Regions from separate parts of the Paenibacillus pseudetheri genome, predicted to be linked through region 1. Evidence: riboswitches for the same ligand, from Rfam matches in the RefSeq annotation. Region 1 holds a riboswitch; each other region holds the start of a gene.
What was found. A riboswitch is a leader RNA that binds a small molecule or an ion and turns the genes downstream of it on or off. The one in region 1 is predicted to bind cyclic di-AMP.

Region 2: it holds a riboswitch for cyclic di-AMP, as region 1 does, so the genes downstream of both, L1028_RS28150 (alpha/beta fold hydrolase) here and L1028_RS26340 (C40 family peptidase) in region 1, are expected to answer to the same signal.
Region 3: it holds a riboswitch for cyclic di-AMP, as region 1 does, so the genes downstream of both, L1028_RS12825 (hypothetical protein) here and L1028_RS26340 (C40 family peptidase) in region 1, are expected to answer to the same signal.
Region 4: it holds a riboswitch for cyclic di-AMP, as region 1 does, so the genes downstream of both, L1028_RS26930 (TrkH family potassium uptake protein) here and L1028_RS26340 (C40 family peptidase) in region 1, are expected to answer to the same signal.

Annotation. Positions count from the first base shown of each region.
Region 1 covers NZ_CAKMAB010000044.1:24,286-28,502, forward strand. Annotated here, with positions in the region: gene L1028_RS26325 (M1 family metallopeptidase) at 1-104, shown strand, start outside; gene L1028_RS26330 (hypothetical protein) at 116-946, shown strand; cyclic di-AMP (ydaO/yuaA leader) riboswitch at 1,161-1,299, shown strand; gene L1028_RS26335 (C40 family peptidase) at 1,353-1,781, shown strand; cyclic di-AMP (ydaO/yuaA leader) riboswitch at 2,140-2,281, shown strand; gene L1028_RS26340 (C40 family peptidase) at 2,287-2,778, shown strand; gene L1028_RS26345 (ABC transporter ATP-binding protein) at 3,037-4,217, opposite strand, start outside.
Region 2 covers NZ_CAKMAB010000054.1:6,564-10,780, reverse strand. Annotated here, with positions in the region: gene selD (selenide, water dikinase SelD) at 1-531, opposite strand, end outside; gene L1028_RS28150 (alpha/beta fold hydrolase) at 726-1,535, opposite strand; cyclic di-AMP (ydaO/yuaA leader) riboswitch at 1,642-1,828, opposite strand; gene L1028_RS28145 (hypothetical protein) at 1,994-2,137, opposite strand; gene L1028_RS28140 (Nif3-like dinuclear metal center hexameric protein) at 2,264-3,058, opposite strand; partial or broken gene L1028_RS28135 (endo-1,4-beta-xylanase) at 3,167-4,125, opposite strand.
Region 3 covers NZ_CAKMAB010000011.1:133,256-137,472, reverse strand. Annotated here, with positions in the region: gene L1028_RS12840 (response regulator transcription factor) at 1-45, shown strand, start outside; gene L1028_RS31290 (hypothetical protein) at 145-273, shown strand; gene L1028_RS12835 (hypothetical protein) at 398-850, opposite strand; gene L1028_RS12830 (hypothetical protein) at 890-1,399, opposite strand; gene L1028_RS12825 (hypothetical protein) at 1,416-1,928, opposite strand; cyclic di-AMP (ydaO/yuaA leader) riboswitch at 2,039-2,204, opposite strand; cyclic di-AMP (ydaO/yuaA leader) riboswitch at 2,625-2,814, shown strand; gene L1028_RS12820 (hypothetical protein) at 3,005-3,421, shown strand; gene kdpF (K(+)-transporting ATPase subunit F) at 3,548-3,625, shown strand; gene kdpA (potassium-transporting ATPase subunit KdpA) at 3,638-4,217, shown strand, end outside.
Region 4 covers NZ_CAKMAB010000046.1:36,206-40,422, forward strand. Annotated here, with positions in the region: gene L1028_RS26920 (LysR family transcriptional regulator) at 1-530, shown strand, start outside; gene L1028_RS26925 (potassium channel family protein) at 601-1,269, opposite strand; gene L1028_RS26930 (TrkH family potassium uptake protein) at 1,283-2,578, opposite strand; cyclic di-AMP (ydaO/yuaA leader) riboswitch at 2,713-2,893, opposite strand; gene L1028_RS26935 (CPBP family intramembrane glutamic endopeptidase) at 3,206-4,217, shown strand, end outside.

The DNA of each region.
Region 1 (4,217 bases):
TTAATAACTTCAGACTGGCGGAAATAGAGCCTAAAACGCTCTCCCGCTGGACATTAAGTGTAACTAAACTAGTTGAAACCGTGCTCGGAACTCTTGTCTGGTGAGGTGAATGATTGTGAGAACATCGATAACCCGCGGCTGGCAAAGCATGAAGGAGCAATTTTATATTCTGATTCTGCTCTTCATCTACCGACTGCTCTGGGGCTACTTTATGTACGGCTTCATCCGGTCTGCTATCGTTCCAATTCTACTGCGCTATCCAGATAAAGACGCTGGAGGCAGCGGTATGGGCAGACTACTCTATTATGTCGAAGGCCAGTTCAGCTTGGACACAGATCCTACGATACGTACTTGGTTATGGATGTTCCTAGGGCTTGTTGTCTTACGACTGCTACTCTCCCCCTTCATAAGAGCAGGATTACTGCATGAACTCCATCAGGAGCGAAAAGGAGAGCGTGGCCTGTTCTTTTTTCCCGGTATGAAGCTTTATGGCTTTCCAGTGTTTATCTTCAGTCTAATCGAATGGGTGCTGGGTCTACTTCCGTTATACTGGCTTGCTCCAAAAATGTACGGGCTATTCTTATCCTCCTTTCTGAACTACTCTTTGTTACTTCATCTAGTTCCATACGTATTGGCATGGCTTATATACATCTTTATCGTGCGCCTGTTCCTTCTATATATGCAGTTTGGTTATACCAGCGGCACGGGGATGTTCTCCTCCTTATTCATTTGCTTGAAGTCGCTGATTCCAGCAATAGGCATTTCAATCATACTTGGTGCAGCAGGCCTGGTCCTTTTGCTAGTGTGCGGAGTAACGGGTATCTACTGTCCTGGCCTACCAGCACTTCTTATTCGTCAACTTTCATCACTGCCCTCAACACTCTTCAAAATGTGGGGAATTTCAGCTCAATATCATCTATGGCGCAGTAAAGCATTTCCACAATAATTTGAAGCATTACAGAACATAATATAAGAGTCCCGGTTCCTGAATCAGGAGCTGGGACTCTTTCGCGTTATAGACAAATTATGAGGATTTGCAAAATCGTAAAGACTTTGTTACAATAAATCCTGTTCCATTGGTAACAAGTTTGTAATCATTTGAAACGATTTCTACATAACTTCATGTATTTGTCGTAGTCTTGTCGATAAGTCACTGTCTGGTGCATAAAACGCCGAATTCCTTGCACCGGGAAGTGGGGGAACCATATTTTGGGTGAATTGATCTCGCTTTGCAGTGATCATAGGGGAACCTTCTACCGAATCCTTAAGCTAACCTCACAGGCATTGGAAGGGGTACAAATTTTTTGAAGAACTTAAGAAAAGCATGCGTCGCTGCGGCGCTAGGACTTGTGATGGCGTTCTCTATTGGTGGAGGAAGTGCCTTTGCAGACTCTAAGATGGACAGTGTTATTTCAAAGACTGTTGGAGTTGCCTATAAAACCGGAGGCACTAGCACTGCCGGGTTTGACTGTTCTGGATTCACTACGTATGTATACAAGAAGGTGGGTCTTTCTTTGCCCCGTACTTCAAAAGCTCAATATAATGTCGGAACTCCTGTTGCCAAAAGCAAATTGCGTTCAGGTGACCTGGTTTTCTTTAACACATTGGGCAACGGCGTATCCCATGTCGGCATTTATGTTGGAAACGGAAAATTCGCACAATCATCATCTTCATATGGCGTGACCATCACTTCACTTAGCCAGTCCTACTGGGCCAATCGCTACGTTGGTGCTAAAAGAGTAATGAGTACTTCCTCATATCAAGCTGTAGCCTACGATTAATACTTCCCCACAACTATAACCTCACAATTACATTATATAGACCTGGGTTTGATTATTGACTTAATCGAATCCAGGTTTTCTCTTGCCTTACTATATTCTTTACACCACTAGAACGGACTTTAAACACTTTTATTTGATAAAAATTTCAATAAATACAAAAATTAGTTTAATATTATCGCTTACATATGCATTTTGTCTTTAAAAAAACGAATTTTTTTGCATGATTATGTTAAAAACGATTGCCAAGCGGCACTCTGTTTGTTACAATAACTGCAGTAAGATTTTAGTAACATTTTTGTAATCATTAAGTTGTTATTTACAAAGGTTTTGTCATGTATTGATTACAAGCTATCCTAATCAACAGTATCAGCCGAGTTTCCTAACTATTAGGAAAACGGGGGAACCAACTTTGGGTGAATTGACCTCCATTTTTAGAGGGGTCATAGGGGACCTTCAACCGAACCCTTAAGCTAACCTCGTAGGCATCCGGAAGGGGTATAAACTTTTGAAGAAGAAGCTAGCAGCAGCAGTACTTAGCTTTTCCATTATTTTCACCATCGGAGCAGGAAGCGCTTCCGCAGATTCCAAAATGGATAAAGTGATCGACAAGACCATCGGAACTAAGTATGTATCCGGCGGCATCTCCACAAATGGATTTGATTGCTCCGGATTTACAATGTATGTGTTTGATAAAATTGGTATCAACCTACCACACCAATCAGGTTCCCAGTATCAAATGGGTACTGCTATCTCCCAGGATGATTTAAGATCTGGAGATCTTGTATTCTTTAATACAAGTGGTAAGGGTGTCTCCCATGTCGGTATTTATGTCGGTGAAGGCAAGTTTGCACATGCATCTTCCTCACGCGGTGTAACGATTAGCTCCCTGAGTGATAGCTACTACGTGAAACGCTACATCGGTGCTAAACGGATTATGAGCACGGATGCTTATCATTCTGTTGCTTCTGAGACAGAAGATAATGATGATGTTCAATAAGTAAATCGTACATAGGCTCTTTTCCAAGATGTTGATTCTTGGGGAAGAGCTTGTTTTTTTGTCTTATTTAATATTTACCCCTCTCAGAATTTGTAAAACATGTTTCTTTTCATGACCTATGCAGTTAAAAATAAAATTATACGATTATTTTGGCCATCGCATTATTTAATGCTTCTTGGGGTTACACATAAACATCATAATTACCAGGTGGTACCTACGAAAATGCATAACCTAAGTCTTTAAAGGATTCAGACAAACTTAACCCAGCGTGTGATCCTGCATATCACGTTTCATCCCGAATTGTCTTTCATATAGTTCTTTATATACTCCATCCCTCCCTAACAGGTGTTCCTTATCACCTTCTTCAGCAATCCGTCCGTCATTTACAACGATAATATGGGATGCGTTATTAATCGTTGAAAGGCGATGTGCAATAACTATACTTGTCTTATTCATCAATAAATAATCCATTGCCTTCCGAATATAGTACTCTGATACCGCATCAAGAGATGAGGTTGCCTCATCCATTATTATAATTGGTGGATTCTTCAGCAGAACCCGAGCTATAGAAATCCTCTGCTTTTCCCCTCCAGACAATTTAACTCCACGATTTCCAACTACTGTATCATATCCATTAGGGAGATTTATAATGAACTCATGAATATAAGCTGCTTTACAAGCATTTATCATCTCTTCTTTCGGAGCACTGTAATTAGCATACTGTAGATTTTCCTTTATGGTTCCATTAAAAAGATAAGTCTCTTGAGTAACAAGACCGATTTGAGAGCGTAACGATTGCAAAGTCAGCAGACGGATATCGATACCTCCGATGGTTATGCTCCCAGAATCAATATCATACAAACGTAAGATTAAGTTAGTAATCGTCGTTTTGCCCGATCCGCTAGCACCGACTAGTGCAGTCATCTTTCCGGCGCTTGCAATGAAAGAAATATTTTGCAGTGTCGGATTTCCATTTTGATAGGAAAAGGTAACATTCTGAAATTTTATGTCTTTAATGACATTATTCTCAATGGCAACTGCATGTGGATGATCGTTAATCTGGAGCTCCATATCGAAGTACTCAAAAATACGTTCGAACAGAGCTAAGGATCTTTTTATATCGATATACAGACTAGTCAATTGATTAACCGGACCATAAAGTCTTCCCAGTAATGTTACGAAGGCGATAATAGCTCCGATAGTTATCTCTCCTTGAATAAACAAATATCCACCATACAAATAAATAAGCATCGGGCCAATACTTGTAAAAGTAGTCATGACCATTATGAACCAACGCCCAGCCGTCGACTCCCTAATTTGTAAACGTGCCGATTCAGCGTTAACCGCTTTAAAACCTTCGTATTCCTTCTCTTCTCTGGTAAATAATTTCATCAAAATATAACCGCTGAAGCTCAGTGTTTCCTGGATAATTTGATTTT
Region 2 (4,217 bases), on a different contig from region 1:
TAGAATCAGTTTGTCTCCTACCTGCGCACCTGCATTCGTTCTTACTTTGTCCGGATGCACAAGGCCTGTAACAGCCAATCCAAATTTAGGCTCTTTATCGTCGATGGAATGTCCGCCCACAAGCGTTGCTCCTGCTTCCTGCACTTTATCTGCTGCACCGCGCAAAATGTCACCGAGAATGCTTTTGTCCAGAACAGAAATAGGGAAGGCCACAATATTAAGCACCGTAAGCGGCTTACCGCCCATAGCATAAATATCACTTAACGCATTAGCTGCTGCAATTTGCCCAAAGGAATAAGGGTCGTCCACGATCGGCGTGAAAAAATCAACAGTCTGCACTAACGCTAGATCATCACTTAATCGATATACCCCAGCGTCATCACTAGTATCCAGACCTACAAGTAGATCCGGGTTAGGAACGGTTGGTGGCAGACTGCGAATAACCTGCATGAGATCAGCGGGACCGATTTTGCAGCCGCAGCCCCCTTTTGAAGATAATGAGGTCAATTTTATAGTTTCGGCTTGAGACATCATGACTCAGCTCCTTTAGATAGTTAATGTCGAATACCTTTAATCTTACATCAGTAGACAGTATTGCACAAAATACAAATATACAAAAGAACGCCCCGTAGCCAGTTCATACTCCCCGGCTATGAGACGCCCCTCACTTAAACCCTACCCGTCCATATAAGAATATGCAAGCTCCAATGCTTCCTCCACTAAAATTAACTAATCTGCTGAGCCTCCTGCTGTTTCTCCAAAAACCGCTGAAGTATAGCATTAAATTTCTCCGGCTGACACAGATTACTAGGATCTAATGCGTTAGGAATAATCACTAACTGAGCATGTGGCAGTTGAGACACCATTTCCTTCATACAGTTAACTCCAAATTCACTAAAGTCACCGACAATACATAACGCCGGACGCTTAAAAGACTTTAAGCATCTAGTGTAATCCACATGGCTCGTAGCCAGCCTTTGCCGGTACAATTCCCGTGGACGTTTATCGAGAAGTCCTCTTCTAATCTCGTTATAAGCCAGGTTCCAGCGTTCCCTATACATCATACGAATCGAAGGCAATACAAGCTCACTTGGGGCGTAATACATTAACCAACTACAATATGCAGCCAGAAGCTGGATTTTACCGATTATCGTTGACGCCTGACTTCTACAAAAGCTATCCGCGACAACAATCGCTTTTACTCGTTCAGGATATTGTTTCGCAATATGTTGAACGACGAGCCCGCCATAGGCACTCCCAACAAAAACAGCCTCACAAATGCCCAGATCATTCAATAACATAATTATATCTAGGCATTGAGTTTCAATAATTTCGTTTGGAGCCTGCAGCAATTCACCTGATTTGCCATTCCCCCGTAAATCGCACAGAATCACTTTATATTTATCAGAAAAATATTCCAATTGCGGCTTGAACATACTATGTGTTAATCCATGTCCATGGATAAACACAACCGGAGTCCCTGTTCCATTGATTTCGTAATAGAGCGAAGTTCCATTCAGTTTAGCAATAGGCAAAGTTAACACCTCTTTCATAGATAGGTTCTACATCTATATGTGCTTATGAACGCAGCAAAAAACCACAGAGGGATTCTCTGTGGCTATTCATCATCAAATACGCCATTCATCCTCTCTCCATACGCTTACGAGGTTAGCTGTCGGATTCGGGCAGTGAGAGTTGCCCTACCTGCATGGATGCATTACTATGCACCTGGAACAGGATTCACCCCATAACTAGTACCGATTGTTACACTGGTTCCCAGTTGTTGGTTCCCCCGCTTTCCTTAACGGAAATTAAGCGGACTTCTTATGTAATTGTCAGTTATGTGATGAATCATACTCCGTGTAAGGTTTCTTGTAAAGTTGAGCCGTGGGCAAAATAATGTTGAAAGCCATGCTTTTCATTTCATATTGAGCATACACTTCGTTTTCTCTTTCTTTTGCTCTTGTTTACTCGGTTTATTAAGAAGAAACGGTTATCGTCCTTTACAGACGATAACCGTTCTCGTAAAAATATAAGGATATTCATAGTTGCGCAGCATATAAATCTTATATTTCAAGAAAACCGAGTGGCCTTCAGAGATCAATCCCTGAACGAGTCGGCTTCTATATTCAATCATATGGCTTTAACAGATCGGCGTTTTTCAATGCAAGCTCCCAGCTTGGAAAAAAGAACAGCGCACTTCTCATAAGATCAGGATCGCTTTGCTTCACTTGTTTTTGCCTTCGACTTTGATTTCGACGGATTATACCAGCTGATAAATCGGTTGTTCTGCAATGAAACAGGTAGAAATCATCGGGTATTTCTCTGCCAGAACTTCAGCCAAATATTTCATCCCCGGGGCTTCACTCTCCGCATGACCTAACATGATCAGCGCATTCGATCTACCTTGATGCACTGCATCCCTCACATATTCCGGGGTTTCCCACTCCGGTCCCTCGCCAGCAATAATCAAATCAAGATGGTGCTGATTAAAAAGAGGAATAGCCATCGTCCCACCTCCTCTGTAACCTACTAATATCCCCACATGTCTGCATGTCTGGGATAGGTCCCCAGCAACACGTACATAGGAGATGCTTAGCTTTCTTTTGATATACTCGGCAGCTTCACTTACTGTCATGGCAGGAATCGTTAGGATTGAAGCAGTTGCTTGCTGCTCATCCACATAGGCTGACCACCCAAGTTCTCGCAGCAAACCCACCATGATCCCATCCGGTTGATGCCGATGCCAATAATCATGATAACGAAAAATAGCCAGTTCAGAACGCTCGATTAAACTCCGTTTCGCGAGATAAACAGGGTCACCCTCTAACCACTCGCTTGTCTCATGATGACTGTAAAACACACCTTCATGTGTGATCAACAAATTGGCGTTCATAGCAACCGCTCGTTCCACAACATATTGCGTAGCAGAGAATGCCGTAATCATCCCTGTAATCACCGTTTCTGGATTCCCCGGCTTAAGAGTATCCACAGTCTCATCTATCTGTTCCATAGTTCCCATTAAATCTTCCAGAATCGTTCTAATTGTCACGCTCACTTTAATCCTCCCTTTGAGATCTATTCTATTAATCTATCAACGTAAAAATAACCCGCCCTTAATCGATATAAGGACGGGTTTAGTTCACTTTCAAGCGAACAATACGCTCTATGATTTCGTGGCAGAGCCGATAATCCGGTGGAAAGCTGGCTTCGGCTTATGCCCTTCATCGAATAGGAACGGCCAGTTCTTCCGACCACGAACAGGGAAATCATCCAGCCAGGTATAGTCATCTGCGGCTCCCCAGAACGTGACTGAACTAATGACGTCGCGGTATTCTCTCAGCAGTGTGAACATCGCTTCGTATCTATCTGCCTGCAGCTCGAGGAGATCAGTAGGCGCTACCTTTAAATCCATTCGTCTGTCATCGAAACGGAACATGGATACATCCAGCTCAGTCAATTGGAGCTGAAGTCCTAAGGATGCATATTTTTCGATCGCTGACGAATATCATCCAGACTAGGATCGTATAAATTCCAGTGTGCTTGCAATCCGACGCCATGGATTGGCACGCCTTGTTCCAATAGCGACTTCACCAGTTTATAGATTTTGTCACGCTTTAATGGATGGGATTCGTTATAGTCATTGTAGAACAACAATGCCTTTGGATCGGCTTCATGCGCAAATTCAAACGCTTTGGTGATAAAGTCTGGGCCCACAATGTCGAGCCACTTCGACTGGCGAAGAAGTTCTTCTCCCTCATCAGCGATTACCTCGTTTACAACATCCCAAGCATAAATTTCTCCCTTATAGCGTCCTACAACGGTCTGAATATGTGATTTAACTCGTGTAAGCAGAATCTCTTTGCTTACAGGTCCTCCGTCCTTATCCTCAAACAGCCAGTCCGTAGTCTGATTGTGCCAGATTAGGGTATGTCCGCGCATCGCCATATGATGTTCCCGTGCGAAGGCAACCAGCTGGTCTGACACCCCAAAGTTATAAATATCCTCAAGTGGATGGAGACTTTCAAACTTCATCTCATTCTCAGCGGTAATACTATTGAAATGATAGGCGAGTAAGTGTTCCTGTGATTGTATCGTCAATGGGTTAACGGCTGCGCCAATCATAAAATCCTCTGCGAATACCTTCTTTAGTGCAGGCTCTATAAAATCACTAGCTTGTCTCAACAATCTTCCTCCTACCAAACGTATTTATATTC
Region 3 (4,217 bases), on a different contig from region 1:
TCAAGCCCCTTAGAGTACAAGAAGCATCCGTTCGGTTATGGATAGGAGGGCCATTCTCATCCTGTTGTATAAACTTACCTTATAATAAGATTGAAGCCCTCTGCAGCACGCCATGGATGCTATGCTCGGAGCTGCCTTCTATCAATGAGGTTGGACGGAATCTATTTGCCGCTTGCCAAGCTGCTGCTGATGATGGCCGTTTTCTTCGGCGTGGGTATCAATTTAGTAGTGATTTCAGTTCTGGTTGTAGGAGAGAGGATGACTTTGCAGTAACTCATTTGCCCGAGTGCAGAAAGTACTTCGGTTGCGCTAGGTCAAATCGCATGGAGCTAAAAGGAGATCACAGCGGCGATGATTACGACATTATAGCAGCAAACTGGCTTTTTCCTTTAGGAGATTATACAACGGATAGATTACCACTAGGCAGCAAATCCTCTTGAGCTGTCAGTTGCTCCCGCACATGCCTAAGCTGCGCTTTTAGCACAGGAACACTCTTTTGCAGGATGATGCTTATTTGAGGTAAAGATAGCTTTAGGCCATACCACATCGTTTTTACAAGCTGCTCCTCCCAAGGCAATGCCTTGGCAGACAGGAGAGACCGGCGTGCGTAATAATCGGCGCATTGTCGGATACAAGAGCGGTAAGCTTCTATAGAGAATAGCTGGCTGTCGAAGCTTTTTTGACGGAATATTTTATGAAGCTCTTTAAAAGTGCGGATAGTTACCTTCTCGGCTTCTGTTGATTGTTGTAACAACATGGAACTGAGCTTATAGATATCATTCGTATACTTTTGAACACACTCTGCAAATATAGTTCTTCGGGGTGATCCGGCAGGTAAGGGGTCAGGCATGATAAACACGATCCTTTCAGAATGAGTTATGGGATAAACCTATAATATTGAAAAGTAAGAAATGGATTTGTTGATAAGCTCGGCAGTATCAGGTTCCGGATAGCTATGTTTTTGAAGTGCAACACTGGATGGTTTATAATATAGCCGCCCTCCCCTGGAATCTCTCCCACCGGCGACAGCTCTGTACAGGCGACCTTGCTCAATATGACCTGCTAAGGATTTACCCTGCAGCTTGGCTTTTAAATCCTGTAAAGCACCTTGCACTAGCTCAAACTGAGTCTGATCCCATTCTGAACCATGGGTACGCACTTTATCTATTGCTTCCTCAAGCCGGCAATGGTAAATCATTCTGAGAAAAGAACTCCATTTAATAAGGTCGAAAGTTTTGGTATTGGCAGAGATAAGACATGCCCCCCAGCTGCTGCCTCCTCTACAGGTAAGTTTCAGGATGCCATAACGGCTGCCTTGATCAGCCTCCATTCCATAGTGAATAGGCTCAGGTGAATCAAAGACGAATACTTCTATGCGAGATAGTCTTCGCTGGTCCATGACAGGGTTCTCCTCCTTAGGTTTCCAAAAGCTTAAGGTCTACATGGTGAATGACGTTAGCCTTCTCTATACAGGCGAGCATTTCAGCTTCATTCTCACAGACTGCGGCATGCTCCAGCCATAGTCGGAATTTCTGTTTGCGTATAACGGATAAATGTAAGGGAAAGGTGTTGCGGGATCTCATCACGTACCAACCGACAGCAACATCTTTCCAAGGTTCCTTAAAAGCGGTGAGCCACGGAAAACGTTGGTGTGCAGACCAATCCTGCAACTGCTGCTTTTCTCGGATATTTTTATATATTTCGTATATTATTCTTCGGTCCATACAGTGTTCACAGGTAGATGGGCTGCCGAAATGGCGCAGTGATTCAATCTGGTTCTGACCAAATGCGTAGCCGACAATCGTTCTGTGATGATCCTCTTCGAACCATAACGCTCCAAAGCAAACATAATTTAGACTTATCGGCTCAAGCAGCCCTTGCTGAGCTCCCCAATAATAGTGCTTCATTCCTTTCACCCCGTCCAGCATGCTATCACCCTATAGATTCAGGTAACGCAAAAACCGCAGCAAGAGGAGGACCTCTGCTGCGGTTTTGGAATACAGGTATACACACCTGTACCAAAGCGTGGCGGATCAAGGGTCTCTCTCTTTACGCTTACGAGGTTAGCTGTCGGATTCGGACGGTGAGAGTCGCCCTACCTATGTGAGACTTGAACAGTCTCCTTCGGATTCACCCCAAGTAGGCCATGTGGCCTGATGGTTCCCCCGTTCCCTGCAAATGCAGGAACTCAGCGTTGAATGTATTTCGTGAAATAGATTCAACCCGAATCATACTCTTTTCAAGGTGTTTCTGTAAAAACAGAAAGTGTTCTTTTGAGCGCAATTTAAACCATATCCTGCCGACTACGACGAAAAAGGGAACTAAATAGGTATTTATTGCGAGTTATCGAGCCTCTTCCTCGCTTAATCTCAGTTTCTCATTTTCTTACCTATAAAGGCGATTTTTGGAGATCTCTCCAAATGTGGTGAATAAAATCACATAGAATGACCGCTTTTCGCTAATTGAATCAAATTCGAGTAAACAGGAGATATAGAGAGATTGGATATCAAGTAAGCGCTATCCGATGCGAAAATAGTTTTTAATTTGCATTATTTTGGCATCAATCAGGTTTTACAATACTTCCTGCATAAGGGTATGATTACTCCTGTTTCAACAACAATCGAATATTTGATCCGCTTAATTTCCGATAAGGAAAGCGGGGGAACCAACAATCGGCAGACGATGTGAGAGTCGGAAGCCGGTTATGGGGTGAATCCTGTAGAGGGTGCGAGTGAGCTCGCATCCACACAGGTAGGGCGACTCTCACCGCCCGAATCCGACAGCTAACCTCGTAAGCGTATGGAGAGAGGATGAGTGCAATGTGACCGCTAGCGAGCCACAGAGGAGATCCTTTGTGGCTTTTTGCTGTGCTTTTTATTAGCAAAGCATATATGGAGACCCTCACGGAGAGGTCGTTAAATTCATCATTAGCGGTAGCTTTTCTTAAATGATCAGGGTGAACACTTTCTGATCTTACAAGTAAAGCATTTGAGGAGAATAAGAGATGACGGATCAGAATGAATATGTGCTTGTATGTGCGCCAACGAAGGCAGGAGAACATTTCATTAAACTACTGAAATTCAGAGGTATTAAGATGGCGGGATTGACCAACAATGTGGCTGAGAAAACCTTACTCGAGGAGATGGGTGTTGAGCAGGTCATTCTAGTAGATACCCGCCATCAGAACACTTGGTTTCGCCCACCGTTCCCGGTAGGCAGGGTATATCTATTCGAGAGCAGCTTTACGTTATGCTGCCGCTACATTCAAATGTGCCGCACCTGGACGACACAGCCGATTTTTGTAATCACAAGCTCAATAAATCCTAGATTGGTCTATAAAAGACTTGGCGCGAGTTATGTAATCTATTCCCACAGTGGTGATGCGGATTTTCTAGTAGATAAATCACCTCAACAAGGATAAAAGAAGGAGTGCGGGAGATATGATGGATCTGTATATGGTGGCTTCATTAGCTGTAATTTACGGGTTGTTTTATGGATTTATGCGCTGGTGCGCAGGTGTAGTTGAGGATACAGGGAGGGATAAGCTGTGATTCTAGTAATCGCTGTTACCCTACTGCTGTTTCTATATCTAGTTTACGCATTGATTCATCCGGAGAAATTTTAAGGAGGGGCATTCATGGGCATTTTGCAAATAGTTGCTGTAATCGTAATTCTTATCTTGCTGGTTAAGCCGATGGGCACGTATTTATATCATGTATTTTCTAATGAACCGAACCGTACGGATCGATGGTTTGGAGGCATGGAAAAAGGAATTTATAAGCTGATCGGCCTGAAAAAACGTGACGGAATGTCATGGAAGAAGTATGCGCTCAGCTTTGTGTTAACAAATATCGTATTGGTTACTTTCAGTTATATTGTTCTTAGATTGCAGCGGGGATTGCCGTTAAACCCAAATGGAATTACGGATATGGAACAGACGCTTTCATTCAATACAGTGATCAGCTTTATGACCAATACGAACCTGCAGCATTATAGCGGGGAGACGGGGCTTTCGTATTTTTCACAAATGGCTGTCATCACGATGATGATGTTCACATCTGCAGCGAGCGGATTTTCTGTTGCGGTTGCCTTTGTCAGAGGAATCACGGGACGGAAATCAGTCGGGAACTTCTTCGAGGATTTCGTCAAAGCACATATTCGTGTGTTCATTCCCCTAGCTTTGTTAGTTTCATTGGTGCTGGTAGGACTGCATGTGC
Region 4 (4,217 bases), on a different contig from region 1:
CAGGCCGAACACATGAAATTGTCTCCTCTGTCAGTGAAGGAAAGTCAGATATTGGTCTGATCGCTTCCTCTATTCAAGAACCTGGACTGCGCTGTATTTCTCTGTTTGAGGATCAACTTCGACTGGTTGTTTCTGAGCATCATCCTCTGAATCAATCTACCAAGCTAACCATGGATGATCTCTCCCGACTGCCTATGATCCTCTTCTCCAAAGGCACCTGGTACCGCCGTCTAACGGACGATCTGTTCCAGCGCTGTGGAATTGATCCAGACGTCCGTATGGAGATTGACTCCTTCGAAGCCATCGTGCGGCTTCTGCCGACAGTCAATGTAGCAGCGTTACTGCCCAAGTCTTATCTACGTCCACAGTTGTTAAACGGTGGCGGGCTGGTCTCTCTGCATATTAAGGAGCTGGAGCAGACTCAGCGAACTACCTGTCTAATATACCGTGACGATGGAAGCCTGAGCACAGCGGCTCGAAGCCTCGTGCAGGTTACAGAAGAGATGTTTCTGACGGAACGAGAGAAGTAATAGCTGCCTCTTTCGTCTACCTAAATTTAAAAAGCCCTCCGTGCCCTATAAGGACGGAGGGTTTAACTATTTAATCTTTGTTTACAACTTCATCCTCAAATCGATCAATGCTTTCATTAGAACCAATGAGTACCATAACGTCGCCCTCACTCAAATGATCATGTGCCGTCGGAGCCACTATAATTCCACTTTCCCGGTTCAGGGCAACAATACTGCAGCCATATTTCGCTCTTGTATTTAAATCTGACAAGCTTTTCCCGTTCATGCAAGACGGAACGGTTAGCTCGACGATTTTATAATCCTTGGACAGCTCAATATAGTCCAGCAAATTGGGTGTCACGAGCTGATGTGCTACACGAATGCCCATATCCCGCTCTGGGAAAATAACCCGGTCCACGCCCAGCCTGGACAACGCACGACCATGAAGGATCGAGATCGCCTTGGCTACTACTTGCTTGACTCCAATCTCTTTTAACAAAATCGCCGCCAGAATACTTCGTTCCATATTGTCGCCGATCGCTATAATCCCACAATCGAAGTTCCGCACGCCAAGCGAACGCATAATCCCCTCATCTGTAGCATCAGCCACTACCGCATGCGTCAGGTGATCACTCATTTCCTCTACGCGCTCCTCATGGTGATCAATGCCGAGTACCTCGTAGCCCATTTCCATCAGCTCAAGTGCAAGGCTTGAGCCAAAGCGGCCTAAACCGATTACTACAAATTGCTGTGCTTTCATTTCGGATTAACTCCTATCCAATAATTATTTTACCTTCTGGGTGCTTATACAATGGTTTACCCTGTTTTGGTCCTAGCGCATACACTAATGTTAATGGACCTAGGCGACCCGCAAACATCGTCAGACAAATCAGAATCTTGCCGATAACAGACAGTTCAGGTGTAAGCCCCATACTTAGTCCCACCGTAGCAAAGGCTGAGGTCGTCTCAAATAATATTGCTAAGAAATTACTATCCTCTGTTGTGGACAGTAGCATTGATACAGAAAGGACCAATAGTAAAGCCAGTAAAGTTAACGTCAACGCTTTATAGATACGCTCCTGCGCCAATCGATAACGGAACAGCACAACATCTTCACGCCCGCGCAGCATCGCGATTACTGCACCAATCATAATGGTAAAGGTCGTAGTCTTGACCCCGCCACCCGTTGAGCCCGGTGATGCACCAATAAACATAAGAATAACCATAAAGAACTGTGAGGCTTGCCGCAGTCCGGCAATATCCACCGTGTTGGCGCCAGCGGTTCGGGGCGATACGGACTGAAAGAATGCCGATAATATTTTGCCGCCGAAATTTAAATTCCCCAGTGTGCGCTGATTCGTAAATTCAAATATAAAAATAACCAAAGCGCCGATAAGAATAAGCCCTGCAGTGGTGGAGAGTACAACTTTGCTATGCAAAGATAATTTACGTTTGACACGAAACTCCACCAGATCCGACATGACAATAAAACCAATACCGCCAGAGACAATCAGAAACATCACCACGATGTTCACAAGCGGGTCATATACATAATCGGTTAAACTCCGGAAATCCCCGAAAATATCAAATCCAGCATTATTAAACATAGACACCGCATGAAATATTCCAAAATAAACGGCCTTTCCCAGTGGCATATCAAACGCCCAGCGTATGGACAGAAGCACCGCTGCACAGCCTTCGATGACCAAGGAATAAATAAGTACTCTCCGGATCAGTCGAACAATCCCCTCCATAGAGCCTTGGTTCATTGCTTCCTGAAGGATCAGTCTGTCCCGCAAGGAAATTTTACGTTTCATCATCATGGCAAATAAGGTCGCCATTGTCATAAACCCTAAGCCGCCCACCTGGATAAGCACCATAATTACGGTTTTCCCAAAAATGGTGAATGTCGTCCCGGTGTCCAGCACCACAAGTCCTGTCACACATGTGGCCGATGTTGCAGTAAACAACGCATCAATAAAACTCACAGCATTCCCGCTGGTACTCGAAATGGGAAGCATAAGCAGCAAGGCTCCAATCAGAATGATCGATGCAAAACCAAGCACCATAATCTGAGGCGGAGAGAGCTTCAGGAACTTTGATTCAGAAACCCTGCGAAACTGTGAAGCCACTACGCTCACCCTCTTATCTAAATTTAAAGAATTCCAACAAAAAAAGCACTGGAAAACCAATGCTACCCTTGGTTCCTGCAGTAAATTAGCCTACGAGGTTAGCTGACGGATTCGGACTGTGCAGGCTGCCCTATTCGTTCTAGAACGAAATTCACCCCTGATGAATAAAGACACCGCCTATGGCGTATACTCATCTTTTCATTACTTCTTGTGGTTCCCCCGTTTTCACCTGAAATTCGGCTATATACAATTGCATACAAATTATATATGTTATTTCGAAAAATCACAAAGACACTATTAATGGTGATTCATATGAAAAATGCGGTTTGGAGAGGATGTACCACTAAGAGTGCCTTTTCTCATCACTTTTCCGTGTTTTCCCTGCAATTGCATCGATTTTCATGAAAAATGAAGAAAAGATCACCTTAAATTCATGGTATATATTCAGTCACCTATTCTATAATATCTCTATTACCCATAAAAAGAATGTACGATTTTTTGTAACTATCATGGCACTAATACTATAATGGAACATAACATTGTCAATTTACAAGGAGGCGTTACATGAATCCCGTTGGCCAGCCCTTACAGCAACGTGCCCTCTCCAAGAGGCTCATCATCTCGGGCATTATCGGTCTTATTCTATTTATTATGTTTCAGATCGCCCCCTCGGTGCTAAATAGCCCTGCCGGGGAAGATACTACCGTTATCAGCAAGGCGGAAGCCCGCGACAAAGCGATATCATTCGCAGAACAAAAGCTAAACTATACCAAAGCACCAAATGATCAGTGGAATGTACTGTACGAAACGGACTCTTCCTTTTATGGATATATGTCCCGCGAGAAGCTTTTGGAGGACTATACAAAGAAGAAATTGGATCAACGATATCCTTTTGACATTTTCCGTGTAACACTTCGTCCTTCAGCGGAACAAGAGCCACTGATCTCCATTGACCTCAATATGTACACTGGCGCAGTTGTCGCCTTCACACAAGGTGCAGAAGGATCGGGTGCCGGATTACCAAGCAATGTATCCACCAGTGCAAAAGAAGAGGACAAGGGTACTACCTTATCACTTGCACAAAAAGAAAATCTTGCCCGTCCCTGGCTTCAGGAATGGGATGTGAATCCTGCCAAGCTGCAAATTGAATCGAATACGGGAAACTATGGGCTTGTGTATACAGATCGTTCCGTTCAGATCGGCGAATCCTTACTACACTATTATTTAAATTTCACTGGCGAACAGGTATCCAGCTTTAAAGCAGGATTCACTGCTCCAGCCTGGCATACCTCCTATGTGAAGGACCAGACCTCTCTCGCGGAAAAGCTTACATTATTCGGCTACGGTCTGCCTACCTTAGCTTTAGGAATTCTGGCACTCATCTACAGCATACTTAGAAGAGAATATACCTCCTTTAAGCGTGGAATATTCCTAAGCTCAGCTTATTTTGTAATCATGATGATCAGCACCTATAATATGCTCCCTGAATCCACAGGCGAAGGACTCGAGGCTCAGATCACTTCCGTCATTATGTTCATCATTTATGCCTTATATAGCCTCCTAATGTCCTCCCTGC